DNA from 3 places in the Spongiibacter sp. C9W genome. Region 3 is predicted to be linked to each of the others. Evidence: predicted binding sites of a transcription regulator. Region 3 holds the regulator's gene; each other region holds the start of a gene.
The links. Region 3 encodes sigma-54, which starts transcription at its own class of promoters, with help from an activator protein. Its sites were predicted from a motif close to TGGCACANNNNTTGCNNT; they were not measured.
Positions count from the first base shown of each region.

Region 1: the regulator sigma-54 is predicted to act here: its motif matches at 5,729-5,746, upstream of AC2Q8J_RS06520 (polysaccharide biosynthesis/export family protein).
Region 2: the regulator sigma-54 is predicted to act here: its motif matches at 2,432-2,449, upstream of AC2Q8J_RS06560 (sugar transferase).

Region 1 covers NZ_CM170672.1:1,359,052-1,368,972, forward strand. The annotation lists gene AC2Q8J_RS06500 (sigma-54-dependent transcriptional regulator) at 1-297, opposite strand, end outside; gene AC2Q8J_RS06505 (response regulator) at 334-1,113, opposite strand; gene AC2Q8J_RS06510 (response regulator) at 1,398-4,121, shown strand; gene AC2Q8J_RS06515 (WecB/TagA/CpsF family glycosyltransferase) at 4,327-5,568, shown strand; gene AC2Q8J_RS06520 (polysaccharide biosynthesis/export family protein) at 5,809-7,086, shown strand; gene AC2Q8J_RS06525 (GumC family protein) at 7,108-8,514, shown strand; gene AC2Q8J_RS06530 (O-antigen ligase family protein) at 8,454-9,761, shown strand; gene AC2Q8J_RS06535 (polysaccharide pyruvyl transferase family protein) at 9,779-9,921, shown strand, end outside.
Region 2 covers NZ_CM170672.1:1,371,788-1,381,708, forward strand. The annotation lists gene AC2Q8J_RS06550 (hypothetical protein) at 1-558, opposite strand, end outside; gene AC2Q8J_RS06555 (glycosyltransferase family 2 protein) at 631-1,647, opposite strand; gene AC2Q8J_RS06560 (sugar transferase) at 1,707-2,396, opposite strand; gene AC2Q8J_RS06565 (oligosaccharide flippase family protein) at 2,634-3,881, opposite strand; gene AC2Q8J_RS06570 (DMT family transporter) at 4,185-5,156, shown strand; gene AC2Q8J_RS06575 (hypothetical protein) at 5,245-5,661, shown strand; gene AC2Q8J_RS06580 (hypothetical protein) at 5,780-5,905, shown strand; gene AC2Q8J_RS06585 (nitroreductase family deazaflavin-dependent oxidoreductase) at 5,951-6,445, opposite strand; gene AC2Q8J_RS06590 (acyltransferase) at 6,502-7,395, opposite strand; gene AC2Q8J_RS06595 (LysR substrate-binding domain-containing protein) at 7,524-8,405, opposite strand; gene AC2Q8J_RS06600 (acetoacetate--CoA ligase) at 8,515-9,921, shown strand, end outside.
Region 3 covers NZ_CM170672.1:2,894,906-2,904,826, reverse strand. The annotation lists gene lptC (LPS export ABC transporter periplasmic protein LptC) at 1-250, shown strand, start outside; gene lptA (lipopolysaccharide transport periplasmic protein LptA) at 237-794, shown strand; gene lptB (LPS export ABC transporter ATP-binding protein) at 796-1,521, shown strand; gene AC2Q8J_RS13800 (RNA polymerase factor sigma-54) at 1,665-3,158, shown strand; gene hpf (ribosome hibernation-promoting factor, HPF/YfiA family) at 3,228-3,515, shown strand; gene ptsN (PTS IIA-like nitrogen regulatory protein PtsN) at 3,545-3,994, shown strand; gene rapZ (RNase adapter RapZ) at 3,997-4,854, shown strand; gene AC2Q8J_RS13780 (HPr family phosphocarrier protein) at 4,873-5,142, shown strand; gene mgtE (magnesium transporter) at 5,273-6,631, shown strand; gene yjgA (ribosome biogenesis factor YjgA) at 6,669-7,193, shown strand; gene AC2Q8J_RS13765 (carbon-nitrogen hydrolase family protein) at 7,196-8,005, opposite strand; gene AC2Q8J_RS13760 (YhdP family protein) at 8,002-9,921, opposite strand, start outside.

The DNA.
Region 1 (9,921 bases), 1.5 Mb from region 3:
GCCATCGCGCATCGCCTCAACGGCGATATCGATGGAGCTGTTAGCGGTAATAATGATCACCGGAATATCGGCACGCGCTTTGGTAAAGCGCATTACCTCCATACCACTGATGTCGGGTAGGCAGACATCCTGCACCAAGATATCTGGCATCTTTTCCTTGATAGCTACCAGGGCGGAATGGCCGTCAATAAAATGCGACACCGCATAACCAGCGGCCTCAAGGTAACTGCTATAAAGGGCCCCGCTGGACACACTGTCTTCCACAACATATACCAGCTTTTGCGATCCCTCAGACATTGAATGCCCTCCGCAGATTTTTAAAAAATAACACGACTACAGCAGCTCTACCTGAACTTTCTGACGTGTTTCATGACACACCGCCAGCAACTGTTCGGCAAGCTCGATGATTTGCTCTCGGCCACTTGGTGGCGTTTCATTGATATAGCGGGCCAGACACGACAGGCGCTTGGCGCCGTACAACTCCGCCGAGTTTTTTAGAATATGCGCAACGGCCATTACTTCAGTCTCTGAATTATGATCGATGGCGGTACTCAAACGCGCCGACAATACTGATAATTCGTCAATAAACAGCCCAAACAAACGCGCAACCGTCGCCGGGTCGAACTGTTCCTGCATATCGCGATGCACTGCCACATCGAGCAACGTTTCGTCACCGCCGAAGCCGGCTATGTCATCGCCCTTTACGGATGACTCACTATCGCCCGATTCGCTCAGTACGGACACCAGCGCCAGCTTACTGACCGGCTTCGCCAACATCGCGTCAAAGCCCGCTGCATCCATTACCGCGCGGTGCCCGCTCCCTTGTTCGCCACTGAGCGAAATAATCATGGCGTGCTGGTTAGGGCCCGACTCCCCTCGCAGCGCAACGCATATCGCCGACCCCTGCAGCCCCGGCATGTGCTCGTCTAACAACAGTGCGTCATAACGTTCGTGTTGCGCTTTTGCCAGTGCGCTGTTTCCATCATTGGCGGTGTCGCAGATGATGCCCTCAGCCTCTAGCATGGCCTTTACTGCCAATAAGCCGGGCAAGCTATCATCGGCGACCAAGACTTTGCGTGTCTCTGGTGAGTGGCTTTGCGGTCGGGCCATCATTTTTTACCTCTGCGCTGCGGTGGCGAAAATAATTTTCTCCCTTGACCACGCAATATCGGCACCAAGTACTTACAACAGCAACTTTGCTATAACTATCATGTTGTTAGCCTGCTTTGCGGCGAACGACAGCCAGAACAGCGACAATTTTTATCACCAACATCCTATATTGCTTTGCAAAATGCAAACTGTTCTGCAACTCAGCAATATGGCCAGCCAAGCGGAAATTGACTGCGCCGACCAGATATCAAATACTCAGACTACCTTTCGCGACTACGTAAATGCTTATGACTGACGATCGTCCCTCAAAACAGCCGCAGGCTGGCAGCAGAAGTATTGAAAGCTGGGCTGAATTTGAGATCGACCACGAGGGCACCATTACCCGCATTCTGCACCGCGGCCCTATCGATACACTTCGGTCTCTCGCGTCAGTCAGTCCGGGAGACAAACTACGTGACCGCCTGCCCAGTGCTGCGCTGCATTCACTCAAATCCGGGGCGGCGGCTGGCGTCGCATCGCGAAGCTTTGCCGCAACCATGGATGGCGAGCCGCTTATCCTCCACCTTACGGCCTCTGATGAGCCGTCGGGGCGTTTTCTACTGACGATTTACCCCGATCGATTGGGGCTGAGTCGTATTCAACGCCAGCAAAAGCACCTGGAAATCATCTCCCGTTCACTGTACGAGTCCAGCCTCGACGCCATCATTACCATTGATGACACGAGCGTCATCCATGAATTTGGCAGCTCAGCGGAACAACTCTTTGGCTATACCCGGGAAGAGGTGGTTGGTAAACATGTGGCGGACATCGTCATTCCCCACGGCATGAGAAAATCTCACAACGAGGGCATGGACAACTTCAATAAGACCCGGCAGGGGCCTGTGCTGAATACGCGGATAGAAGTAGAAGCTATCCGGCGAGATGGCAGCCTCTTCCCCTGCGAGCTAACCGTTGTTCCCACTGCCGAATTCGAAGGGCAAACCTTCTTTACCGCAACCATTCGAGACATTACAACGCGGATAGAGCGGGAAAAAGCACTTACTCAGGCAAGGGAAACCGCGGTTGCAAGCAGTAAGGCTAAATCCCGCTTTCTCGCGCATATGAGCCACGAGATTCGCTCGCCCCTGAACGCCGTTATTGGCTGTATGGACCTGTTGCTTGAAGGCGATTTATCCACCGAGCAACGCATGCTGGCAGAGACCTCACTTGCGGCAGGCAATAGTTTATTAAGCGTCATTGAAGACGTATTGGACTTTTCAAAAATCGAGTCCGGACAACAAGAAATTCACTCCAGCAAGTTCAGCTTATTAGAGCAATGTGAGCGCGTGATGGAGGTATCAACCATTCGCGCGGTAAATAAAGATATCGAGATCTCCGCCTGCATCGACCCCCGCATACCGAAAACGGTAATCAGTGACCTGAGCTTTGTACGGCGTATCGTCACCAACCTTCTCGATAACGCGATTAAGTTCACTGACTCTGGCGGCGTAAATCTAAAAATCTCTCAAACCGATGAAAAACTGGCTGACGGCCGACTCGGGCTGGTACTTGAAGTGCGCGATTCGGGGGTTGGGATTTCAGAAGAGGATCAAGAGAAGTTATTTAATGAATTCTCTCAAGTAGATAATAGTGACAGCGCCGTTCACGGTGGCACGGGCCTTGGCTTAGTCATATGTAAAAAACTGACTGAATTGCTCGACGGTCGAATCTCGCTGACGAGCAAAAAAGGCGAAGGCTGCCGGTTCCGCGTTGAGATACCGGTCAATGCAAGCAACACTAACCTCCCCAGCCTGGCAAAGCCAAAACGCGCAACAGGCAAGCTGTTTTTGCGGAGCGACAACAAAACACTGCTTGCCAGCATACTGCAACAAGCGGACTGGCTGGGCATAGAAGCCGTCGCAATTCGTGCCTTAGAGAACCTTCCGAAATTATCTGCACGCGACATACTGATCGTGGACATGCGCTGCTTTGCCACACCGGAAAAATTGAGCACGTTATTGATGGCGCAGCAGATCCCCATTCAACAAGTGGTGCTGTACAACCGCAATTTTTCGGCGGAACTCTTGCAACACAGCAGCAAGGCCGGCTTCCAACATATGATGTATCGCCCCTTTCGGCCGAGCCAGCTCCTTGCCATTCTCGACGGCGACGCCGAATCGGAGCCCGCCAATGAACACATCACCGACGAAATAAACCCAAGCCGGCACAAGCTCCTACTCGCAGAGGATAACGAAGCGAACCAGTTAGTCGCGAAGACTCTGTTGTTGCGCGCCGGCTATCAAGTCGACATCGTCGCCAACGGCATTGAGGCATTAATGGCCGTAACCAGTGGCCGCTACGACTTGGTGCTAATGGACTTGCGTATGCCTGAAATGGACGGTTTAGAGGCAACCCGACACATCCGCCAATTGCCCGGTAAAGAGCGCAACACCCCAATTATCGCAATGACCGCCAATGCCTTCGATACCGATGTAAAGCGCTGTGAAGACGCGGGCATGGATGGTTTCCTGTCTAAACCGGTAAACCGCGATGAATTGCTGAACACACTTGAGTCCTGGCTGCCTGTTGAACAAACCGCTGCGTCCAGTTCCCAAGATGACGCGGGCAACACCGCAACACTCACTGCAGCGCTGTATGCCGCGGAGATAGACACCACGATCCTTGAACAACTCATTGTCGATACAGGGTTAGAGACCGCGCTCATTATTTTAAAAATGGTCGTGGAGCAGCTTGATAAGTTGCAGTCTCTGACAGCAGCGATTGCGGACTCCGCCGATCAACCAGCACTTGCCGGGCTTCGCGACGCCGTACACTCCGCAAAAAGTAATCTTGGTTATTGCGGCGCAACGTCGTTGCAGGACTATTGTTTGCATATCGAAAAATGCTGCGATGCTGAAAATACCCAACTTCTTATGGAGCTACTTTCGGTATCCGGCGAGAAATTCTCGTCAGGCAAAGAAGCCCTCCATCATGCCATCGCTGAGTTAGAAGCGCGGTCAGTCTCAGCCTAATGTTTCGCGCAGTGCGGCTTAGCATCACCGGCAAGCCAGTTGCATTGCAAAATGCAAATCATGCTGGCTATCGAACCACTCTCTGCGCCGTTAAAAACCCACCTAACCCTTTGGCAATCACTTATAAATCATAGACTTAAAATAATTTTACGCGCCTGGCACAGGCATTGCCCCTTTAGCTCTAAACAGCCGAGAGGATGCCAGCATGCGCCATCACACCGTTTACAACAAATCGCTCAGCGCCCAGCCACGCTGTGTAAAAAAAACAGACCGTATATTGGCAGTGGCAGCCGCGTTAGCCTTCGCTCCGTGGCTTTTCGTTCATAGCCTTTTTCGCCTGATTAAAGGCAAAAAAATCGTTGACCGCGTCACCTTGCACAGCGCTGCTGGTGATGGCGTGCCCGCCTTACTGCTGCACGATCAGGTAAATCTCAGTCGCCTGCCGTTGCTCCTAAACGTTATTAAAGGCGAGCTGGCACTGGTCGGTTACCGAGCGCGCACCGAGCAAGAGCCCGCTGCAGCGGGTACCGAAACCCTGAATCCAGGTATGTTTTCACTGTTCGAACTGCGACGAATTTCTGGTATCGACTTTATCGACGAAGAGGCCTGCAATCTCGAATACGCCGACAAGCAGGGATTCAAAACAGACGCTGCCATCATCGGCAAATCGCTGCTGGCGGGACTGCTGTACAACGGCGGCAAAGCCCTGAAAGACGTCGACAGTTTTACGATTTTTGGCGTAAACATCGCCAACATCTCAATGGAAAACGCACTTTCGGTGATTAATAAGCACGTGACACATCGACATCGTGCGACAGTTTTCTTCGCGAACGCCCACACCTTAAATCTCGCCTACAACAACAGCGAACTGCGATCACAACTGAATCAAGCAGACTATATGCTGCCCGATGGCAGCGGTATCGAAATGGCCTGTCGGCGCAACGGTATTCGCCGTAAGGGCAATATAAACGGCACCGATATGCTGCCTTTGCTGTGCGAACAACTCGCCCAACACGGCCAGCGCCTGTTCATGCTCGGCGGTGAAGACGGAATTGCCGATGCCGCGATGCAGGCAATGTTGAAGCAACAGCCACACTTGCGAAGCGCCGGCACACAGCACGGCTATTTCGACAAACAGCACTGCCAGGACATCGTCGATAAAATTAACGATAGCAGGGCGGACGTGCTGCTGGTCGGCATGGGTCAACCCCTACAGGAACAGTGGATTCTCGCGCACCGGGAGCAACTGAATAGCCCAGTCGTCATCGCCGTTGGCGGCTTGTTCGACTTCTATGCCGAGAAGGTCTCCCGGGCGCCCCTGTGGCTGCGTGAGTTGGGTATGGAATGGATTTGGCGGCTACTACAAGAACCGGGCCGGATGTGGAAGCGCTACATCATTGGCAACCCTCTGTTTCTAATCAGGCTGCGGCAGGCCAGCCAGAGCTAAGGATCGCACCACATCGTATACCGCCACTGCGGTGGCGCACCCTCCAGCAATATGATTCGCAAAATGCAAACGCAAGGCACGATTTGCATTTTGCAATTTCCCGCCCTCGACAAAAAACACTATCCTACTGTTTTTAAAGCATATTTTTATTCACGCCAGCTGGCACGCCACCTGCAATATTCAAGATATGCCGTCTCACAATAGCAGTGAGATCAACCTAATCAGCAGCAGGAAAGCGCTATGAACATTGCCAAATGGACCCTATCTGCACACCGCCTTTTCACGCCGCGACGCTGCCGTCGCGCCGTCCTCGCCAGTGTCGCATTAACACTGGCGGCCTGTGCGTCGATGCCGGATATTTCGACAAGCCTGCCTGAGCGCGACAAGTCAGAGGTGGAACAACGCCACGAATTTAGCAGTCGCATGGCGGTGAATACCTGCTCGACCGATGGCAGCGGCATGGCGCTGAACAGTGCGGACTATCGTGTCGATGAACCCTTAGCACAGCAGTGGCGAAATCCCGGTACCCCGCGATCGTTAAACAGCCAAGGCCGGCGCTTGCTGCCACTGTCACCCGGCGACAGGATCGAAATTCGCATCCATGAAGGGGAGGAGTTCAGCGGCGAGTACTTGGTTAACCACGATGGCAATATTGAGCTTCCCTACCTCGCTCCGGTGCAGGTGGTTGGACTGGACACCGAAGAAGTGGAGAACCGCCTGCGCATCATGCTGGTTGCCCAACAAATGTTTCTCGCCCACACCCTTCACATCAGTGTGCGCCCGCTTCAGTGGGCCCCCATTATGGTTTCGGTGTCAGGCGCTGTATTTGAGCCTGGCCGCGTACTCATCAACGACCTGATTCCCGCGCAGACCGACGACAGTAAAATTCGCATCAGCGGCGACTACCCCACCAAACGCTACCTCAGTGAAGCCATACGCGCAGCAGCGGGTGCACGCCCTGACGCGCGTGTAGACAAAGTTCTGCTGATTCGCGACGGCTGGCAGCAAGAAATCAATCTCGCAGGGATATTTTCGGGCCAGCACACCCACGACGTGCCGTTGATTGCAGGCGATCAAGTGATCGTTCCCTCAGCAGGCTGCATGCAAGCCGAGCTGATTCGCCCGAGTCAAATCACGCCAAAGGGAATACGGGTGTTCATTTCAAATTTGACCAATCCAGCAAGCAACAACGCCTCTGCGGCAGTGGGCAAGTACAGCAGCAGCATGCCCTACGGCACTCGGTTACATCAGGCGGTGGTATCGGGCAACTGCAGTGGCGGCACGCAATTCACCAATGCCTCACGCTACGTCGTGTTGGTGGGCACTAACCCCATCAGTGGCGAGAGCGAAATTATGAAACGCAATGTCGAAGAACTGCTGCGCAATCCAGATTCCGACGATATCAATCCCTATTTACTACCCAACGACACCGTTAGCTGCTATGACTCTACAATAGGGAATTGGCGTGATATCGCCAGAGCGATTGTCGACGTCGCCACTCCCTTTTCACTCTTTTGATCTGCGCGGCTGAGAAGTGACATGACACCGACGATACAGCCAAATCAAGAGCTGCAACTCTACAAGGCGCCCGCTGACAAACCGCGCTGGACGCGATACATCGTGGTGGGGGTGATCTCCTTTGCAATGATTTGGGGAATGGTATTTCTCTACATTGCCTCGGCGCCCCAGTACGTCAGTAAATTCGCGTTTATGCTGCCGGGCAAGGCAGTATCCACCAAAGTTAATTTGGAAAGCATCGGTGAGGCCAGCAGCAGTAGTAGCTCACCGTTTGGCACCAGGGGTGTTAACCCGAGAGTGAATTACAAGGAAATCCTGCTGAGCACCAGCGTGATTGGTGGCGCGGCGAAAGCCCTGAATATCGACTACGCGGATTTTCGCAAGCCTGTGGTAAAGCTCGTAGACGAGACCACCATTATCCAAGTGGCAACCAAAGCGGGCTCTCCCCGCCTCGCACAGGACCAGGCACAGGCGCTAATTTCGGCATTTAACACCCGAATAGAAATCCTCCGCGCTGATGAGCTCGACCGCCGCGAGGCAGGTATTGCGCAAGCGCTAAAAAGCTATAAAGAGCGATTGGAAGCCGCGCAACGCGCCTTAGTATTGCACAAGCAAAGCTCTGAATATGTGTCTGGCCGTCAGTATGAAGAGCTCAGCCTGCGCCTAGAGCGTTTGAAAGAGGAGCAAGTACGAGCCGAGGCCGAGCGCGACCGAGTCAGCAATTACGTCGACCAACTTTCTCGCAACTTAGGCATTACTCCGCAGCTGGCAGCGAGCGCGTTTATCCTGAATGCCGACCAACAGTTTCGGGAGCATTTAGAAAATTATCAAAACGCGACAACCACGCTGGCGGTGTATCGCTCAAAGTGGGGACAGGCTCACCCTCAGGTGGTAAAAGAAAGCGCGAGACAAGACAACACGCTCAAAGCCCTGCAACAGCGCAGCTTAGAATTGGTCGGCCACAACGACATGGGCACCATCAAGCTGATCAGCATGAATGATGCAGGCAAACAGAGTGCTCTCTTTCAAGATTTGCTGGTGTCATTCGCCAAAATTGAAGGCCTCATTGGCAAAATTCAACAGCTCTCAAGCGCTATCACGAAGCATGGCCTGAACTTAAAGCGCTACGCTGAAGAGGCAGCAATCCTTGAGAACCTAGAGCGCGACTATCAAATAGCCGAAGCGGTTTATACCTCGGCGATCACGCAGATCGATACCAGCAAAACCGATATCTTTGCGTCCTACCCGCTAATTCAGGTACTTGCAGCCCCTTCTCTTCCCAGCCAACCGGCGTCACCCAATAAATTACTGGCCATTATTGGCGGTGTGCTGGGTAGCGGCATGGCCTTATTCGGATTATTTCTTCTGTGGAAACGCAAGCAATTGCTCCAGAAAATATTATCGAAAAGTGGATTTGGTACGCTCTAATTCTTACCTATCCCTTTTACGCCCTCGGCGCGGTATACATTATCGCGCCGGTGCTCGGTTGGGTTCTGCTCGGCTACTGGGCCTACAACCTGTGGCTACCTGCGCCGATGCGCGCCAGATCAATTCAGGTTGAACCGCACCCCGTTGTTATACTGTGGGTTGTCGCCATGCTGGTGATGGAAGTGGCCTTGATTATGGGGCATTTGGATTTCTATCTCGGCCTACCCGCGATGATCAAGTCCACGATCGGCTGGGCAAAAGGCTGGGCACTGCTGGCCATTTTCATACTAATTGGCGCCACCTTACCTATCCGTGCAGAGCTGGTTTATCGCGCCTGCTGCGTTATTTGCCTGCATACGCTGTTGTTAATTCCGCTATTTGTTATCGCCGCGTATACCCCCATTCCCGGCACTATTTATATCTCGCCACTCAAAGCAATTGGTGGCCCCGGCCCAGAGTTCTTCGAGTTCCAGCTCTATGGCATTAACCCCGAATCCCTCGGCCCCCGCTGGCGCTTTTTCACCCCCTGGGCACCGGCTGCCGGCCTACTCGCCAATTTCTACTTAGTCTTTGCACTGCAGGAAAAAAATATCCGCTGGCGCTGGATCGGCATTATCGGCAGTGTCGCGATGGTGCTTATGTGCCAGTCTCGCGCCGGACTGGTTGCAATGCTTTTCGTATCACCAGCGGTCTTTTTCATTTCCCGCCTCAACTCACCGGCACTGTGGCTGACTGGCGGTGTGGGCATATCAGCAATGGCCGTTGTAGCCACCCAACTCATGGCCTTCGCTGAAAGCTCCATTGCGGAATTCAAAGCTGCCCGCGCAGGTTCGAGCCGAGTCCGCTCGGCGCTGGCAAGAATTGCAATACAGCGCTGGCGAGATGAAGCGCCTGTTTGGGGACACGGCGTTGTAGAGAGAGGGCCTCACCTGGTGGAATATATGCCTATTGGCTCCCACCACAGCTGGTACGGCCTACTATTCGTCAAGGGCGCCGTTGGCTTTCTGGCGTTGCTGATTCCCATGCTTGTCACCCTATTACTGTTACTCATGCAGGCCCAGCGGTGCTGCGTATCTCGCGCGGGCTTAGCCTGTATGCTAATACTCATTATGTTCAGCTTTGGTGAAAACCTGGAAATTCTTGCGTATCTGTTTTGGCCGGCGCTGGTGTTAATCGGCATCGCCTTTCGCAATGACACCATCGCACAAAGTATTCTCCGCCAGCGTTCTTCGGCAACGCATCACTGATTAGGAACCCCAAAAAAATGGCTGCCTTCGACACCCTGCTTATCGGCTATTACGGCATGCAAAATACCGGCGATGATATGCTCATGGCCGCCGCTGCTGAGGGCGCGCGCCGCCGATATCACAGCCGGCATATTGCCGCCACTGGCGCCAGAGGCAGTGA
Region 2 (9,921 bases), 1.5 Mb from region 3:
CCAGAAAAAAATACCCAGCAGTTTCGCTCCCTCCTCTAGCTGCAGTAGCGCAACACCATTGCTGATACCGCTGTCGATCAGTACATCAACGCTAACGGAAATACCCCAGCACATCGCCGCAGTCAGTGCATAGCGTCGCGACCGGCCGACAACCCCGCGAAACAGCCAAAGTAGAAGAAGTGCTAACAAACCCAACGCCGCTTGGAAACAGGCTCGGATAACATCAAGCACAACACTGTCGGTTGTCATCGGCGCAGAGAATAAATCATGCAAAAGCAATAACAGGGTATAACTTGCAAACCAAAAGCTGGCGCTACTGCGACAATGGAAGCGCTCATCCTGCCGCCGCAGATACACCGCAAATAGCAATATGGCGGCACTCATACCCAAGACTATGGTACTGAGTTTCGCCAGCAAACCATCGTACCAATCCGCCTGGCCACTGCCGCCGGTGCGGCCATCTATGAGCGCCTCTGGCGACACGCCCAGGGTATTCGACAGCATCAGTACCGAGAATAAAATCGCCAGGCTCAATGTCAGTGGCCACAAGGAGGGCAAAGCGAGCCACCGCCGATAATGCGGGGCGCGCCTAACAACAAGCTTTGTTAAGGACTCCATTTGTAGGCGCACCTATGACGGCATTGACGACATAATCAGTCGCTCAACGGTGTCGTATCCGCGAGTGGGAAGAATCAGCAACAGCGATGCGCACCCGGCCGTTAGCACCGTTTTTACAGGATCCCTAAGCGAGATCGTCCAGTCACTGCGCAGTGATTTCACCAATAACAGCGCCGCATTCTTCGCATCTCTCGATTGAATGGCACGCCGGCAAAGGTAGCGATACTGGTAGGCACGCGCCAAGCCTTCGTGGTCGTTAAAAAATGATGGCGACAGTGCGCGATTTTTGTCGACATTGCGCTCCCAGGCGGCCAATTGCTTGACCCAGTTCGCCGATAAGCCGTCTCCATTTACGCGGTAGTTCGTTAAGGCCTCCGCCAGCCCCTCGAATCGCCACGACGTCGAGAGCGCAATCCGTAACCAACATTCCACATCCTCGGACTGTCTAAAGGATTCATCGAAGAATTGCGGGTCGCGATGGCCAACAGCGGCGTTCGTGAAGGCGATGTCCTTAAATACGCCTGCGCGGAAGACGGGCGCAGAGCCATTGCCCACCGGGTTTCTACAAAATATATCGACTGCCGTGACGCCCGTTGTTTTCGGGTACTGGCCGATCCCCATATCGACACTGGCTTCGTTCATAAACCGCGATGCACTGTAGCTAACACCGATGTCAGGGTCGGACAGGAGATGATCTACGTGCCTGGCAATTTTCGTTGAATGCCAACTGTCGTCAGCGTCTAGCAGGGCAATAAATTCGCCGTGCGCGTGGCGAATACCGGTATTGCGCGCACCGGCCAAGCCCCTGTTTTCTTGCTGAATAACCACAATGCGCGAGTCCTGGTAGCCCCGCACGATGTCGGCACCGTTGTCCGGAGACCCGTCATCCACCGCAATTATCTCCAGGTGTGGATAGCTCTGCGCAATAACAGAGTCAATACATTCGCGAAGATAGGCCGCTGCGTTATACATTGGAATAACAACGCTTACTAAGGGCTGATCGCGGTGTGCTGAGTGAGTATTTTTCATCGCTGGTTCCTCATTCGCTATTACTGGCAGTGCCGGGCAGATACCCGACAGCCCGCTCTTCAATACGCTCCGCTTCCCGACAACACTGCGGGTACCGTTTTCAACGCTATTCGCAAATCAGTGGCCAGGCTTTGTTGGCGGATATACTGCAGATCCAGCTCCACCTGCTGATCAAAATTCAAATCTGCTCGACCAGACACCTGCCATAGGCCTGAAATTCCAGGTAATGCCTTCAAACGTCCGCGCTGATACTCGCTGTATTGAGCCACTTCTGCAGGCAGTGCCGGGCGAGGGCCGATCATCGACATTTCGCCGCGCAGTACATTAATCAGCTGCGGCAACTCATCGATTGAGTATTTGCGAATAAACTGCCCTACCCGTGTCACGCGAGGGTCGTTTACGAATTTCTTGCAGATACCATCCCGGTCACCTGACATTGATTCCACTTGTCTATGCAGTGCTCTGTCAGTACACATCGACCGAAACTTATAAATTGAAAACTGCTCGCCATTCTTTCCGACACGCTGCTGACGGAAGAAAATTGGGCCGCGGCTTTCAAAAAGAATGGCCGCCGCTGTAACGACGAGTAGCGGTGACAGCAGCAATAGCAATCCGCCACTTAATACAATGTCGTAGCTACGCTTATAACCACTGCGTAGAAATTTCCGCAGAGATAACCCGGCGGGCATGAACAGACTGGAAATAAAAATTAGGTAGGCACTGGAGACCTGATTCTTTATTGCTTGCATATCAATTACCCCATTGGTGTTCGCTTTCCAGGGAAATTGCAACCGCTATGCCAAACAAAAAAATTAAATTAACTTTATGTTTTTATTATGTTTTTATTATGTTTTTTTAAAAATAATCGCTAAAAAACTTTACCGCTACTGCAAAGCTATTCGCATTTTGCAAGGCAGCTTGCCGACTAAAGCGACGATCATCAGGGGAAAATAAAAGACGGGGTAAGCACGCCGAGCGCAGTGGCGCTATGCGGCAGATAAAGGCGCGCGAATAACACCGCGAGGTGCGCGGTGTATCATCACGAGTACCGCCCACGCGCCGCCGAGATAGCAAATAATCATCGCCAGGGCGACGGCTTGCGCTCCCAGAAAACTCGACGCCGCGATCACCGCACAAAACAGCGCGGTGAAGGCCACGGCAATGTGATTTTCACTGCGTAAGTTGTCAGCCGCACGAAAATACATACTGGCAGACTCAAACACCATTCGAGGAACCGCCGACAGACACAAAAGCGCAACAAGCACACTGGCTGGCGCCCATTTCTCGCCGAACAGTAACGGCACGTATAACGGCGCCAATAGTGCCTGGCAAAGAATCACTGGCGCGATGAGTCGCATCGCCGTTTTTAAACTTGCGTAATAACTCGGCTCCAGTGCGCCACCCTCGCGACGGGTATCACACAGTTTCGGCAGCAAGGCCGTATTAAAGCTGTTTGTCAGCGACAGACTGATTCCCAGACCGGCATTGCGCGCAAAGGCATAAAGTCCAAACAGGTCAGCTGGTAACAGGCGGCCGAGGATAAATAAGTCAAATTGACCGCGGCCGTTTTTTAAGCACTCTGCGAGCAATACCCCTCCGGAATAGCGTCGCGCGGTCACCAGTTCCTGCAATGAAAATTGCAGCTTGGGCACCCAGCGGATACGCCGATTAATCACCACTACCCACACCACAGCGGCAAATAACTTGGGCCAAATGACGGACCAGACACCGAATCCGCTCAGCGCCAGTGCGGCACTGATCAAGTTATCCATTGTCACCGTGGCCCCCATAATCAGACCCGCTTCCTTCATGCGGCTATCACGCTGTAAGAGGTTAAATTGAACCATCGCAAAGGGGTAAATTAAGTGACTAAATGCCAGCGCCTGTAACAGCGAGGCCAAAACGGGAGATTGGTAAAGGTCGGCGATAAGGGGGGCGAGGAAAAACTGCAGCGCAAACATCGCGATGCCGATAGACAGGTTAAGCCAAAACACCGTCTGCGAAACCCGCCCCAGTTTGTGCTCCTCAGCTTTGACGATTAGGTTGCCAATGCCATTGGCAGCAAGAATTCTCACAATCTCCGCGGTCGCTAGCGCGAGCGCCGCGAGTCCGTAGTCCTGCAAACTCAAACAGCGAGCCAGGATGAGTGTCGTGATCAATCGCGACACGCGAACCATCAGTTCGCCGGTTGCCAGCCAACTGAGATTACGCCGAAAACTGCTTGCTGATTTCATGCCCTTGCCCTGAAACACCACTAATAAATGACTGGTCCGTTTACTCAGCAAAAGCCAGGCCAACCTTTTCCTGATTAAAAATTGGCGCTAAAGGCCATTACCACGGGCGTTGAACCCGAAACGTCCGGCAAAATGCTAGCCAAGCGCGGATAAATCTGGCTTGATTCGCATTTTGCGAAGCAACCTACAACGCGAACAGGGTCGTATCGACGCAAAGCGTGAAATGCCATTTCGTCTAAGCAGCGATAAGAGTCTGCTAACAGCGTGCTATTCACCCGAGCAAACCTCTATTAGGACGTTCCAATGATTGAAAATACGGCCAATGCATCCAACAAGCTGCCCGCAGATGCCATTTTCATCATCGTTACGCTGTTGGCAGCCATCAGCTGGATCTTCTCCAAGGAAGCCGTCGCCATCATGCCGCCGCTGCTGTTCATGTCGGTACGCTTCCTTATCGCCGCCGTCATTCTGGCGTTGGTGGCAAGAGCGGAGTTGCGGGTTCTCAGCCGCGCGCACTTTATCCGCTGCGTGAAGGTCGGGATGGTCTTTGGCATTGCCATGAGCCTTTGGGTCGAAGGGCTCGCGGCCTCCAACCACGTCGGTGAAGCGGCGTTCATCGTCAGTTTGGGCGTCATTCTAGTGCCGGTCATTGCGGCGCTGTTATTCAAGGAGTCGGTTCCGCGCAGCACCTGGGTCGCGCTGCCAGTTGCCTGTGTTGGGCTCGCCCTCCTTTCTCTGAATCAGCAATTGCGGCTAGAGTTATCGCAACTGCTATTACTCTGTGCTGCGGCGCTATTTGCGCTGTATTTCAATTTGAACACGCGCGCGGCCAACCCGATGTCACGCGCCGATAAACACGGACACGCTCAACACGTTCCGCAGGTGCCAGTATTGGCACTAACGACCTTGGTATTGACCACCGTCGCGGCGGTTACCGGACTACTATCAGCACTGCTCGAGACCTGGCACATCAGCGTATTGGCCGGGCAACCGATGGTCTGGCTATGGGTCACGCTCTCTGCAACCGTTGGCACGGCGCTGCGCTTTTACCTGCAAACCTACGCACAGAGCCTGTCGCCGTATAGCAACGGCGTTATTATCATGGTGCTTGAGCCGGTGTGGACGGCACTGATCGCGGCGGCATGGTTTATGGAGCGCCTTAGTGCAACGCAATTGCTAGGCTGCCTGATGATATTCCTCGCGCTGATGATTACTCGGTGGCGAGCGCTTCAAGGTTTACTGAAATCTGTCTTTCGCAAACGCCGAAGTCCTTAACTCTATCTGCGTTGAGCCGCATCAAGATACTTCCAGCAAAAATGCGCTAAAGTGCGCGTTTACTCACTTGCCGCTGAAGAGATTGTCTATGTCACGAGGCATGAAGATTTACGCGTTTTTTATCGCCGCGCTCGCCCTCACCGTAATGGTAAATATCTTTTACGAGCCCTCGGAGGTTCGCGCATTGAATGCGGTATTGAAGCAAGACGACAAACTCAATAGCTACCCCTACCGCTTTCGCGTTTTAGCGGTAAAAAACGGTGTCGCGGTAATGACGTCACCTCGCTCAGCAGATGTGCCAGTGCCCGTCATCATTAAGGTTATTGACCCTTCTTTGCAGAACGTCTCTGTCAGCGAAGAGCGTTTTTTTGAGGCTCAGCAAATCTTGGCCGACCTGCAAGCCTACGCCAGAGAGCAGGTTATGGCTCAGGAGGGCATCAGCCGCGTTATCTGGAAGCTGGACGAGGAGTGGCTGCTCAGCCACGGCGTTAAACTGCCCCACTAAAACCCTGCGCACACACCTAGTAGCCTGAATATGCTCGACTATACTGTTACTCGTTAGTATCGGTGGGCACACCGTTTTTCCCACCATACTCAGTGGCCTTTAAGCAGAGGAAGACACCATGTCGAAGAAAGCGAAAAAGAAAATCACCAGTCTGAAAAAAGCCATCAAGCAGCGAAAATCGAAAATAGCCAAGCACGAAGGCAAACTCGCCAAACTCAAGAAAAAGCTGAAGAAGGCGGCTTAGCAACAACGGATCAGGGGCGTAAAGCAGCCCCTACCATTGCGCCGTTTATGGCGCTGTCGGCTCGCAACAAAACACGGGGATATCTCGGTCAGTGCGCGCCTGGTATTCATCGAAATCGGGATATAGGCTAACTAAGTGAGGCCAGAGTTCCCGCTTGGTATCAGCGTCCACTTCTCGCGCCGTGTAGGCGAGGCGCTCGCGCCCAACTTGAATCGTAATCGCCGGGTTCGCCTTGATATTGTGATACCACAAAGGGTGCGATGCCATGCCTCCTTGGGAGGCAACCAGCAGCTTCTTGTCACCCAGCGGCAGATGAATCAGTGCGATCTCTCTGGCTTTACCCGTTTTTTTGCCCGTCATACCAACAAGACAAATGGGATAACCGCCGGGAAAGTTTTTCATCAACCTCCCGCCACTTTTCTTATACACCCAGACATTGAAGCGGGTGTAGTGACGCATAACGGTCTTTATTACGCCTGACCAGCTCTCTGGAATACTGGCTACATCCTCGCGTCGTGTTTTTACATAGTCGAATTTCATATTCTGCCTGCCCCTATTTTATTGTTATTGGCCATGGGTCTTTTCACCTCAGAGAGTCATCGGTGAAGCTCTTCCATCAATTGGTCCTTTTCCTTCCACAGTGCGCTAACCCATTGCTGGAACTCATAGCGGAAGTCCTCATCGTCGCTGTAGCTACGACCCAAAAATTCGCTGGGAATCTCTCGTTTCTGCACGCGAACCTTAACGTTATCCACCCGTCCGCAAAGGAAGTCGCCAAAGGACGGCTGTGTGTGGCCGGGGTAAGCAATAGTAATATCGACTAAGGTTTTGACACTTGAGCCCATTGCTCCCACAACAAAGCCGATGCCACCTGCCTTGGGTTTTAGCAGCCATTTATAAGGGGACTGCTGCGCGTCATGTTTGGCAGGGGTATAGCGCGTACCTTCCAGGAAATTGAAGACCGACACGGGTAAATGCTCAAACTTCTCACAGGCGCGGCGGGTGCTTTCAAAGTCTTGGCCACGTTTTTCTGGGTGCTTTTCCAAGTATTCCTTGCTGTAGCGTTTCATAAACGGGAAGTCCAACGCCCACCAGCACAAGCCTATTACCGGCACCCAGATGAGCTCCTGCTTCAGAAAGAACTTGAGCATTGGAATTTTTCGATTCAGCAAATGCTGAAGAATAAAGATATCGGCCCAGGACTGATGATTAGAGGTCACCAGATACCACTGGTCCTTGTCGAGTTGTTCAATACCATCCACTTCCCACTGCCTGCGCTGGGTTAAGCGCATCCACTGAGAGTTGATCGCGATCCACAATTCGGCAATCCACACTGCCGCCGCTGTGCAGCGGCGTTGAAAGCCCACTAGCGGCACAAGAAAGCGCAGTAGCGATACCGCCATCAAAAACGGCGCCAGTACAACGGTATTCATGGCCAACAGGCACGCAGCGAGAAATCCTTTTACCACAGGCGGTAAAAAACTGAGCATCCGTCCTTCCCCTCTATTGTTGTCATCACCCCAGCTATCACCCGAGTTGTCACTGGGTCGCGGCCGTATTTTAGGGTATCCCTGCGGGGGAAGGTAGCGCTGCTAACATCACCCACCTCGGCAAGCCCCTAGCGTTCCATCAATAACGCTCGCATCGCCACTGCTGCGGATGACAGCTGCTGTCGTCGGCGCCTGATAATACCCACTCTGCGCTCGATGCATCGCCCGTTTATCGGCTTACAGCGGGCGCCCAATTGATGCATCTGCTCCTCACACAACGCAGGTACTAGCGCCACCCCCAGACCAGCGGCCACCATTGCACCCACGGTAGTGAGCTGGAACGCCTCAAAGATCGCCGGGGGCGAAAGTGACTCCCTGGCAAGGGCATCTTCGGTCCAGCGGCGGGTGCTGGAGCCCCTGTTCAGGGTAATCACCGTATCGCCGAGCAGGTCTTTTATCCGCAGACGACTGCGCGTCAGTAAGGGGTGTGCCTCTGGCAGTACCGCCACAAAGCGGTCGGTGAAAAGCGCTTCAAATTCCAGCCCTTCACTATCGTCTGGCTCAAAGGCCACGCCAAGTTCAACACGGCCAGCGCGTACCGCTTCAATAAGCTCTTCCATCACAATATCGCGCACCGCGATATCAATATTGGGGAACTGCTGCCGGTAGGTCGCCAACACAGCAGGCAGGCGTGTGCTGGCAAACGAGGGCATTGCCGCGATGGTCAACTTGCCTTGTTGTAAGCTATACAAACGCTGCAAGTCGGTAAAGGCATCGGACCAGTCCCGCAGCAGGCGCTGAGCGGTTGGCAAAAATGCACTGCCCTCGGGGCTTAAACTCAGCGACCGGGTCGAGCGCAGAAACAGGCTTCCACCCACTTCATCCTCGAGGTTCTTCACCGCCATGCTCAGCGCCGGTTGCGATATATTCAATTGCTCACATGCCTGCGCGAAGCTGCCTGTCTCGGCCACAGCAACAAAGGCGCGCAACTGTTTAATACTGACATTCATAAGAAAATATTATTAATTAATAATTATTATCAATTTGATAAAAATATCTCAACAAGGCAGTCTACGTCAATTACCCTATCACTCGCTCCAGCTATAGAGACATCGAATAATGAAGAACTGTCTTTGGGAACCTTCGGCGGCGCGCATTCAGCGCAGCCAATTGAGCCAATTCTTGCAGCAGCTCGACCGAGAGCAGCAACGCCAGTTCGACAACTACGCCGACCTGCACCGCTGGTCGGTGGAGTCCCCCGAGGCTTTTTGGCAATCGGTGTGGGACTTTTGCGATATTCGCGCCTCACAAACGAGCGACCAGGTTCTAGTAGACGGGAACCAATTTCCCGGTGCGCGATGGTTTCCCGATGCTCGTCTGAATTTCACTGAAAACTTGCTGCGTAACCGCAGTGATAAAACCGCGCTGATTTCCCGGCTGGAGAACGGCCGGCGCGAGACGATCAGCTACGCCGGCCTCTACCAACAAGTCAGCCAGTTAGCCCAGGCGCTGCGCAATGCCGGTGTTGGTCGCGGCGACCGCGTTGCCGGCTTTATGCCTAATATCAGCGAAACCGTCATCGCCATGCTGGCGAGCGCCAGTATTGGCGCAGTCTGGTCATCGTGTTCCCCGGACTTTGGCATTAATGGCGTGATGGATCGCTTTGGCCAAATCCAACCCAAAGTACTATTTGCCTGCGACGGCTATTTCTACGGAGGGAAAACCCTCGACAGCTTACCGCGCGTGTCGCAGATCAAGGCGCAGATCAGCAGCATAGAGACGCTGATCATTGTCCCCGTCAGCCGCACCGCCGAGGAAATATCGCTGCCCGAAGGGGCAACATTGTGGGCGGAGACACTCGCCGCGTATTCGCCGAACGATATTGCGTTCGAGCAGCTGCCTTTCGACCACCCGCTTTACATCATGTACTCGTCGGGCACCACCGGGGTACCGAAGTGCATCGTCCACAGCGCCGGCGGCAGCCTCATTCAGCACATGAAGGAGCACCGCTTACATACCGATCTGGGCAGTGACGACACGCTGTTTTACTTCTCCACCTGTGGCTGGATGATGTGGAACTGGCTGGTAAGCGGCCTTGCCTGCGAAGCAACCCTTGTACTATACGACGGCTCTCCCTTTTACCCACAGCCGCAATCGCTGATGGACATGGCCGACGAGGAAGGCATTTCTATTTTTGGCACGAGCGCCAAGTACATCGAAGCGCTGCAAAAAGCCGGGGTAAAGCCCGCTGAAAGCCATCAACTCAGCGCCTTAAAAGCCGTGTTATCAACCGGTTCGCCATTGTCCGACGAGAGCTTTCGCTATGTGTACCGGCACATTAAACAGGATATTTGCCTGTCATCGATTTCCGGCGGCACTGACATCCTGTCGTGCTTTGTTCTCGGCAACCCCTGCCTTCCCGTTTACGAGGGTGAGATTCAGTGTCTCGGCTTGGGTATGGCAGTAGAGGTTTGGGACGATGATGGCAACGCCGTTGTCGGTGAGAAGGGCGAAATGGTCTGCACT
Region 3 (9,921 bases):
CACACTGTCACAAAATGGCCAACAACTGCAGTTGCGTGGCAGTGTTGTTGTTGAAGACTTAATTCGCGAAGCGCAAATCCACACAGAGCAACTCAGCATTGACCTGGAGCAAAGCCTGGTTGCGACGGATCAGCCACTGCGACTGCAACTACCCAATGGCGAAACCCAGTCGGAGGGCATGACGGCCGACCTCGTTAACGAGAAAGTCGAGCTGCTCGCGAAGGTAAAAGGACACTATGAACCGCAATAATCTACGCACCTTCGCTATTAGCGCCCTGCTCTGCCTCGCCAGCAGCGTGCACGGCTTGCCCGATGACCGCCGCCAGGCCATCAACCTCAGCTCAGATAAAGCCACCTATGAAAACAATCGCGGCATTTACACGGGCAACGTCAATATGTCGCAGGGCAGCCTGATTATTCGCGCAGACAAGCTGATTATTGTCGAGGCTGACAGAAAAGTAACCAAGGTTATTGCCCATGGCAGCCCCGCCCATTTTGAGCAACAACCCCGCGCCGGGGAAGGCGTCGTGGTCGCCAGTGCCCGACTCATAGAATACAGCCTAAATGCCGAGGAAATCCTGCTGCAAAAAGATGCCACCATCCGACATCAAGGCTCCAAGATCAGTGGCGATCGCATTGTATACAGCGGGCGCAAGCAAATGGTCATTGCCGATGGTGGCAGCCACAAACTCGATGGCAGGGTACAAATGACCCTACAGCCTCAGCAGGGCGTGAGTGATACCGATAGCCCCGCGCCAAGCACCACCCCCGACACCCCGGAGACTCCCCGCTAACATGCCCGTATTGAAAGCCAGCAACCTCGCTAAAGCCTACAAAGGCAGAGAGGTAATCAAAGACGTCTCCCTGAGTATTAACAGCGGTGAAATAGTCGGCTTGTTGGGTCCCAACGGGGCGGGAAAAACAACCTGTTTTTATATGATCGTCGGCATCGTCAACGCCGACCGCGGCCGCATTCAGCTCGACGACAAAGACCTGACACCGCTTTCCATCCAAGGTCGGGCCAAACACGGCGTTGGCTACCTCCCTCAGGAAGCATCCATATTTCGGAAGCTGAGCGTCGCTGACAACATCATGGCGATATTGGAGACCCGCAGCGACCTGAATCGCAAGCAACGCAAAGAAAAGCTCGATGCACTGCTACAAGAATTTCACATTGCCCATATTCGCCAATCGCCGGGTATGGCGCTCTCGGGCGGGGAACGGCGCAGAGTAGAAATTGCACGAGCACTGGCCACCGAGCCCAGTTTTATTCTGCTCGACGAGCCCTTTGCCGGGGTAGACCCCATATCGGTGAACGATATTCAGCAGATTATTCGCCACCTGCAGGCGCGCGGCATCGGCGTCCTAATTACCGACCACAACGTGCGAGAAACCCTCGATATCTGCGAAAAAGCCTACATAGTTGGCGAAGGTCGCATCGTTGCTGAGGGCAATGCCGAGGCCGTGCTCAACAACCAAATCGTGCGGGACATCTACCTCGGCGACACATTTACCCTTTGATCAAAAAATCGGCACAGCAATTGCTTTAAACGCCTATTGCAGCGGTGCGGCTGCGGGACTACACTGACCCTGAAGCATCGTCGTTTATGGCTACATAACGGCATTTAATCCCTCAGGTATGGTTGTAGTAGAAGTCATTGCCTATGAAACAATCGCTCCAGCTAAAAGTCGGTCAGCAGCTGACCATGACGCCCCAGCTGCAACAGGCGATTCGTTTATTACAGCTCTCCACCCTCGACCTTCAACAGGAAATTCAGTCGGCACTGGACTCCAACCCCCTGCTGGAAGTAGAGGAAGACAGCGACAGCCCGGAACCCCAGAGCAGCAACAGCCAGAGCGAAAGTAACGCCAATGAGGCTGACAGCAAAACGACCTCTGCTGAGGAGGCGCCCAGCAACGACGCTGACAGTGAATGGGCCGAGCGCAGCGACATCCCCGAAGATTTGCCGGTAGACAGCCAGTGGGAAGACGTCTACCAAAGCTCCGCACCAAGCTCCTCCGCGGCCGGTAGCGCCGACGACGACTACAACAATGACTATCGCCACGGCAGCTCAGAGTCGCTCCAGGACCACCTGCGCTGGCAACTCAACCTCAGCCGGCTCTCAGAACTTGACCGCATCGTCGCTGATGCCATCATCGACGCGATCGATGAAAAAGGGCGGCTCACCGTCAGCCCCGAAGAGCTGGTGGACGCCTTCGACGACGACAATATCGAAATAGAAGAAGTGAATGCAGTCCTTCACCTCATCCAGCAGTTTGACCCCCCAGGTGTTGGCGGCCAGGACCTTCAAGAATGCTTGCTGATTCAACTTCGACAGCTCTCCCCAGACACCCCATACTTGGCTGAAGCGCTGCAGATTGTCGAGCAACATATGCCGCAGCTCGGCAACCGTGATTACAACCAAATCATGCGTCGCTGCCGGCTAAAAGAAGACCAACTGCGCGACACCCTGGCACTCATTCAAACGCTGAACCCCACTCCCGGTGACTGCGTGGGCAACGACGAAACGGAGTATGTGGTACCAGACGTATTCGTCAGCAAAAAAGAAGGCCGCTGGCTGGTTGAGTTAAACCCGGACATTGCCCCGAAAATACAAATTAACAGCCACTACGCATCGCTCGCCAAAGACAGCGGCACCAGCAGCGACAAAGACTATATTCGCGACAACCTCCAGGAAGCGCGCTGGTTCATTAAAAGTCTGCAGAGCCGCAACGAAACACTGATGAAAGTCGCCACCAAAATTGTTGAGTATCAGCGCGGATTCCTGGAGTACGGCGACGAAGCGATGAAACCGCTAGTGCTCCACGATATCGCCGATGCAGTGAGCATGCATGAATCGACGATCTCACGGGTTACCACGCAAAAATATATGCATACCCCGAGAGGCATCTACGAACTCAAATATTTTTTCTCCAGCCACGTCTCGACCGATACCGGAGGAGAATGCTCCTCCACGGCGATTCGTGCACTAATCAAAAAATTAATTGCCGCAGAAAATCCCAAGAAACCGCTAAGCGACAGCAAAATCACCCAACTGTTGGCCGAGCAAGGCATCAAAGTTGCCCGGCGAACCATTGCAAAGTACAGGGAATCACTAGTCATTCCGCCCTCTAACGAACGGAAAAGACTGGTCTAATAAGGCCCCAAAAGGCCCAAACAACGCGCCGGGAGGCGCCGGATGTTCTCAGCGATGAAGGAGCAAGATATGCAAATAACCGTCAGTGGTCACCATGTTGAAGTTACCCCGGCACTTCGCGATTACGTCAACAACAAACTCGCCAAGCTGCAACGGCACTTCGACAATATCACCAATACCGACGTTACCTTGTCAGTAGAAAAGCTGGTTCAAAAAGCTGAAGCCACCGTACATGTGGCCGGCGCCGATCTGTTCGCCACCTGTGAATCAGAGGATATGTACGCGGCCATCGACAGCCTCACCGACAAGCTCGATCGCCAGCTTATTAAACACAAGGAGAAAAACCTGGGCCACTAAAGGCCCGGGGATGTTCCGGAAACGTAAACATGACCCTTGATTCAATACTCAGCCCCGGACGTACCCACTGCGGTACGTCTGTGGGCAGCAAGAAACGCCTACTGGAACAAATTTCTATTTTTGTCAGTGAGGATAATGCGCAATTCAACGCCGACGAACTGTTCAACGAACTGCTCGCCCGCGAGCGACTCGGAAGCACCGGTATCGGGCACGGGGTTGCGATTCCCCACTGTCGCAGCCAGCAGTGCACCGAAATTACCGGCATGCTGCTTAAACTTGCCGAGCCTATCGACTTCGAAGCGATAGACGACCAACCCGTGGACTTAGTGTTTGCGTTGATCGTTCCTGCCGAAGCACACGACGAACACATTAAAGTATTGGCAAGCTTGGCCAACGCCTTCAACGATGACGCTTTCCGCCAGCAGCTTCGCAGCGCAGACAGCGACAGCAGTCTTTATGAACGTGCGGTAGCGAGCTAGGCGTGAAGCTTATTATTCTCAGCGGCCGCTCAGGTTCGGGCAAAAGCACGGCGCTGCACCAGCTCGAAGACGAAGGCTTTTACGCCATCGACAACCTGCCGGTGTCACTGCTGCCCGCACTCGTTACCGAACTCTCTCAAAGCACACTGAAAGTTCATCAGCAGGTTGCTGTCTGTATCGATGCGAGAAACTCACAAACAGAGCTCGCCCGCTTCCAAGAACTGTGCAAACAAGTTCGAAGCCTGGCCAGCTTGCGTATTCTTTTTTTGGATGCCAGCGACGACAAGCTCATTAAGCGTTTTAGCGAGACCCGCCGACGGCATCCGCTGAGCACCGACTCCCAGCCGCTTAGCGACGCGATAAAGCAAGAGTCTGCGCTGTTGGAGCCCATTGTCGCAGAGGCATCGCTGACCATCGATAGTAGCGACATGACTGTGCATCAATTGCGCGCCACCATACGTGACCGCGTTCTCGGCGTCGACGCTAGCCGCATGGCATTACAGCTAAAGTCCTTTGGCTTTAAGCGCGGCCTGCCCATTGATGCCGACCAGGTCTACGACCTGCGCATGCTCCCCAACCCTCACTGGGACGAGGCGCTGCGCAGCCTTAGCGGCCGCGACGAGGCCGTTCAGCACTTCCTAGATGCCCAGCCGCAAGTCCAACAGATGTATAACGACATACTCACTTACCTGCTGCGCTGGCTGCCTGAGATAGAATCTGCCGGTCGCAGCTACTTCACCATCGCGATCGGTTGCACGGGTGGACAACATCGCTCAGTATACATGGCCGAAAAGCTGGCTAAGGCGCTTCGCGACACCTGTCCTGGCCTGCAAGTTCGCCACCGCGAACTTCAGCACTAACCTGGGCTGGACAAGGCGATGCAAGAAATCCAAATTCCTATCATCAATAAACTCGGCCTTCACGCCCGTGCTGCGTCCAAATTCGTGACCACCAGCACCGCATTTGCCTCTCGCATTCAGGTGTCGGCGGGGCAGCAATGGGTCGACGGAAAAAGTATCATGTCGGTAATGATGCTCGCGGCCAGCAAAGGCATGACACTGCATATTCGCTGCGAAGGGGAAGACGAACAAGCCGCCCTCGACGCTCTCGTCGACTTGATCGAACGCCGCTTTGACGAAGGCGAATAAATCAAATACTGCGCATTTCAGCGCGATTTCGCCCGTCTGCAATTGTTGCCCAGCGAAGATTAAAGGATAATTCTCGCCACACTGTGTGACTGCTATCCAGCAGAAAGCCGAACGCAACGCAGAGAGCTATATGGCCCAAACCGCAGAAAAGCCCCAAGCTGAAAGCCGCCTAGAGCTACTGAATGAAGCTCTGGGCTCCGGCGCGTTTCTGCAAATTCGGCGTATGCTCAACGGCCTGCCTCCCGTCGATGCCGCCCACCTTATTGAGTCGACACCGCAAAAAGTACGGGGCGTGCTGTGGCAACTTGTCGATACCGAAAATGAGGGTGACATTCTCCAGCACCTGAGCGACGAGGTGCAGAGTCAGTTCCTGCGGCACATGGATGCCGAGGAAGTCGCCGCGATCACCGAGGGTCTCGAAACCGACGATATCGCCGATATACTCCAGCAACTTCCGGACCGCGTGATTCGCGAAGTGCTGGAGTCGATGGACCATCAAGACCGGGTGCGTGTGGAGCACATACTGTCCTACGACGAGGACAGTGCCGGTGGTCTGATGAACACCGACACCATCACTGTAAGGCCGAACATCACCCTGGATGTCGCGCTGCGTTACCTGCGGCGGCACGAAGAGCTTCCCGCAATGACCGATAGCCTGCTGGTCGTTAACCGTAATGACCAGTTCATTGGCTCACTGTCGCTGCGGAAACTGCTGGTCTCGGATCCCAGCGTTACCGTTCGTGAAATCATGGACACCGAAGTTGAGCCCATTGTGGCGTCCATGCCTGCGCGCGATGTTGCCAACCTCTTCGAGCGGCGGGACTGGGTCAGTGCCCCCGTGGTCGACGACAATCAATTGCTCCTTGGCCGAATCACCATCGATGACGTCGTCGATGTTATCCGCGAAGAGTCCGACCACTCACTGATGAGTATGGCCGGTCTGGATGAAGACGAAGACACCTTTGCATCGGTAATGACCACCGCGCCGCGCCGCGCCATTTGGCTCGGCATCAATTTGTTAACGGCCTTTATTGCCTCCGGTGTTATCAACCTTTTTGAAGGCACTATTGAAAAAGTCGTCGCACTGGCCGTACTCATGCCCATTGTCGCGAGCATGGGCGGTGTCGCCGGCACACAAACCTTAACCGTGGTGATTCGCGGGATGGCCCTTGGCCATATCAGCCGCAATAACAGTCGCTGGCTGATCAATCGAGAGGTTCTGGTAGGACTCATGAACGGGCTGCTGTGGGCACTCATTGTCGCGCTGGCCGCCAGTTACTGGTTTAACGACCCCTTAATCGGCGCCATTATCGCCGCCGCCATGGTAATTAACCTGATCACCGCATCACTGGCCGGCGCCATTTTGCCGCTGGTAATGAAGGCGCTAAACATCGATCCCGCGTTAGCTGGCGGCGTTGTGTTAACCACGGTTACCGATGTTGTCGGCTTTATGTCCTTCCTCGGATTAGCCACGTATTTTTACGCTTGAGTTCCACTCAAGCCAAGCCGATAGAGCAACCGTTATTGTGACCGATATAGACGATCAAGAACGCCCGAGTAAAACCGCACTGAAGCGCGAAATGGAAGCCCTGCAAAAACTGGGCAGTCGCCTCGTGGGCTTAAGCAATGCCGACTTGGCCCGGGTTCCCATCAACGATCCCGACCTTGAGGAAGCCATCGCCACGGCGCGGCGGATTAAGAGCCGCGAGGGGCTTCGCCGGCAAATGCAGTACATCGGCAAACTGATGCGCCGCATTGATGCCAGCGGCATTGAAGCCGCCCTGCTTGAACAGGAGCAAGGGCAAAAAGCATTGGCGCGACGCTTTCACGAGCTCGAGGACTTGCGAGACGATATGCTAGCTGCTGGCGTCAAGGGCGTCGACGCCGCACTGCAACGTTTCCCCAATGCCGATCGACAGCGACTTCGCCAATTACTCATGCAAGCTGGCAAAGAAAAAACGGCGAATAAGCCGCCCGCAGCAGCGCGCAAGCTCTTTCGCTACCTGCGCGAACTTCAGCAAATTGCCAACGAAGAAGAAAGCCAGGCGTAGAACTAGAATCGCCGGTGTTGCGACACTGGCATTTCTTGACGCAGCGCTCGCTGCGCCGCCATGTCGATGTCAGCTGTCGCAATACCGGCGCCAAAGCCGAGTTCGGCGAGTACGCCCCCCCAGCTGTCAATCACGCAAGAACCTCCAGATGTCTCTCGGCGCGCGCTGTGAACACCACCCTGATTTGCTGCAATAACCGCCACCTGATTTTCAATTGCACGCGCACGCAGCAGTGGTAACCAATGCGCCAGCCCCGTGCGCCGCGTAAACGCCGCCGGTAGCGCCAACAGTTCCATCCCGTCATCAAGCATCAGGCGAAACAACTCGGGAAAGCGCAGGTCGTAACAGACCGCTACGCCAAGCCGCCCCCAGGGGGTATCAATAACGCAGGGCCGCTCTCCGGGGGCGTAGCGTTCCGACTCCCGATAGCGTTGCTGTGCATCGCCAACGTCGGCATCAAACAAATGTAACTTGCGATAATCGGCGACACACTCACCGCTGTCATTGAAGACCAGCGAGCTGGCATAACAACGACCATCCGCCGCAGGCAGTGGCAGCGTTCCCGCGACAATCCACATCCCCAAACGTTTAGCCTGCTCGGCCAGCCGTCCCCGTATCGCTGCGTACTGTTGCTCCTGGCATGCCAATTCGGCCAGCGCTGACCCACTGTCAAAACAGGCAAAATTTTCTGGCAGCACCGCCAGCTGCACTCCCTGACGAGAGGCCTTCTCCAGATGCTCCAACGCGTCATTCAGGTTGACGCTCACCGCTGCGCCGGACACCATTTGCACCGCTGAGACACGAAGACTCATGGCGCAACCTGCGATGGCGTCTCTTGCCCCTTCAACTCAGTGGGTGAGACGTCAAAAATCTTTTTGAAGGAGAGTTCAGGCTGTTGAACAGTGCCCCGAATGTCATACACCGCACTGGAGAAGCTATCGACTTGCTCTTCGAACACTTTGGTTACCACATACGCTCCCGCAGCCGCCGGCAAGCCGCCAACCAGCGCCGCGACCCAGGGCAGGTTACTGCCAACAGGCAACGTGGCAACCAGGCGCATATCTAAGGCCTCCGACACGAGGTCAATATTACCGCTCATCTGAAAACGGCTCGACGGCCCGCTGACTTCCAGTGGCTGGGTTAGCACCAATCGTTGCTGACCAAAGCCCAGTTCACCGCGCATGTCGTCAAAATGTACGCCTTTGCGGAAGACATCTCGAAAATCAAATTTCAAGCGGCGCACAATATTGGTCATATTAAAAATACCCAACACGCGCAATGCGCCACTGGCCGCATCTGAGGTCTTTAAAAACCGACCATTCTTTAAGGCAAATTTCACTCTTCCCTGACTCGCGCTCATCGCCCATTGGTCCGGTGAGCCTGGCCAGCTAACATTGATATCAAAGCCGCCGGAGCGCGTCTCTAGAGAGCGCTCATAACCGAGCGAGCTGAGCACTTTGCCCATATCGCGAACCGCAAATTTGCCCTTGAGCTGAGAGCCTCGGCGACCATTTTCCTGATACCACCAATGCAAAGCGTTTTGCCTGCTGGCGTCGCCCAGGTCGATGCCCAACACTTGCCCACGCAGGGCTAAGAAATGCGCGCCAAACAGGTCTGTGCGAAGGTCAAAACCGACACGGCCATAGTTTTTCTCGCCAATACTGAGTGATTCAATATCGACATCCAAGGCCGGAAACGACCTCGGATCAATATCGCCCAGATGTTCGGCAGCGGAGCCACTGCTGGCAAGGCTTGGCAGTGCGAGACGCTCCAGCATCAACACATAGGGGTCACCCAGCTGCGATGGCAGGGCAATATTCCCTGCTACCTCGTCACTGTCGACACGCAGCGTCCAATCCCCGCCTTCAGACCGGGCACTGATATTTGCGGAATGGAGGATTCGCCCAAGGACTTCCAGTTCATCGACCTTCAAGCGATCGACAAACACCGGGATTCCCCCTCCCGTCGTGGCAACAGGTTGCAGAGACTGCCATTCTAAATAATTGTCGAGGGCCAGCTGCCACTGATCCATGGCAGCAAACGCCAGCCCCCCACCAATACTCAACGCGCCCTCGCGCAACGGCGCTCGGTTGCCATCGCCCAGTGTCACGGAAATAGCGCCATCACGCTGGCGGTACTGCAAACGAAACAACTCAGAAAGCTCGACGCTGAGCGGTGCCCCTGAACCGGCAAAGGACTGATAAATCTTCAATGTCCGAGGCTCATCGGCGGCCTTGTATAGCGGCTGTGGCAATCGCACTTCCACTCCGCGCATCGCCGACTCGATTTCAATCCCAGGGCGCTTGCCACCCGCTTGCACATGCACATTCACATCTGTGCGCCCCTGCAAATAACCGAGCGCAGGCTGCTGTAACCATGCGCGAACGGCAGCCATGTCCATTTTCCCGGACGCCTTCACATGGACGACGTCATCGCGCTGCTCTATGCGTCCTTGAATCGACTCCCCCAACACCGACGCCCGCAAGCCGGAACTATTCAAACCGCTATCACTGCGATACTGAAGAGGGCCACGGACGTTATTCAAGGACAAATTAACATCCGGCAAGGTAAGCTCTGACAGTGCTAAATCCGCTTGCACCGCCACCTCTGCACGCGGCTCACCGACTAACGGCATTGTCAGCGCGAAGCTGCTCTCCACCACACCTTCCATGCGCCAGTCATTTAACACTCCCCCCGTCATTGCCCCGAGGGGGCTGCGCTTAAACAG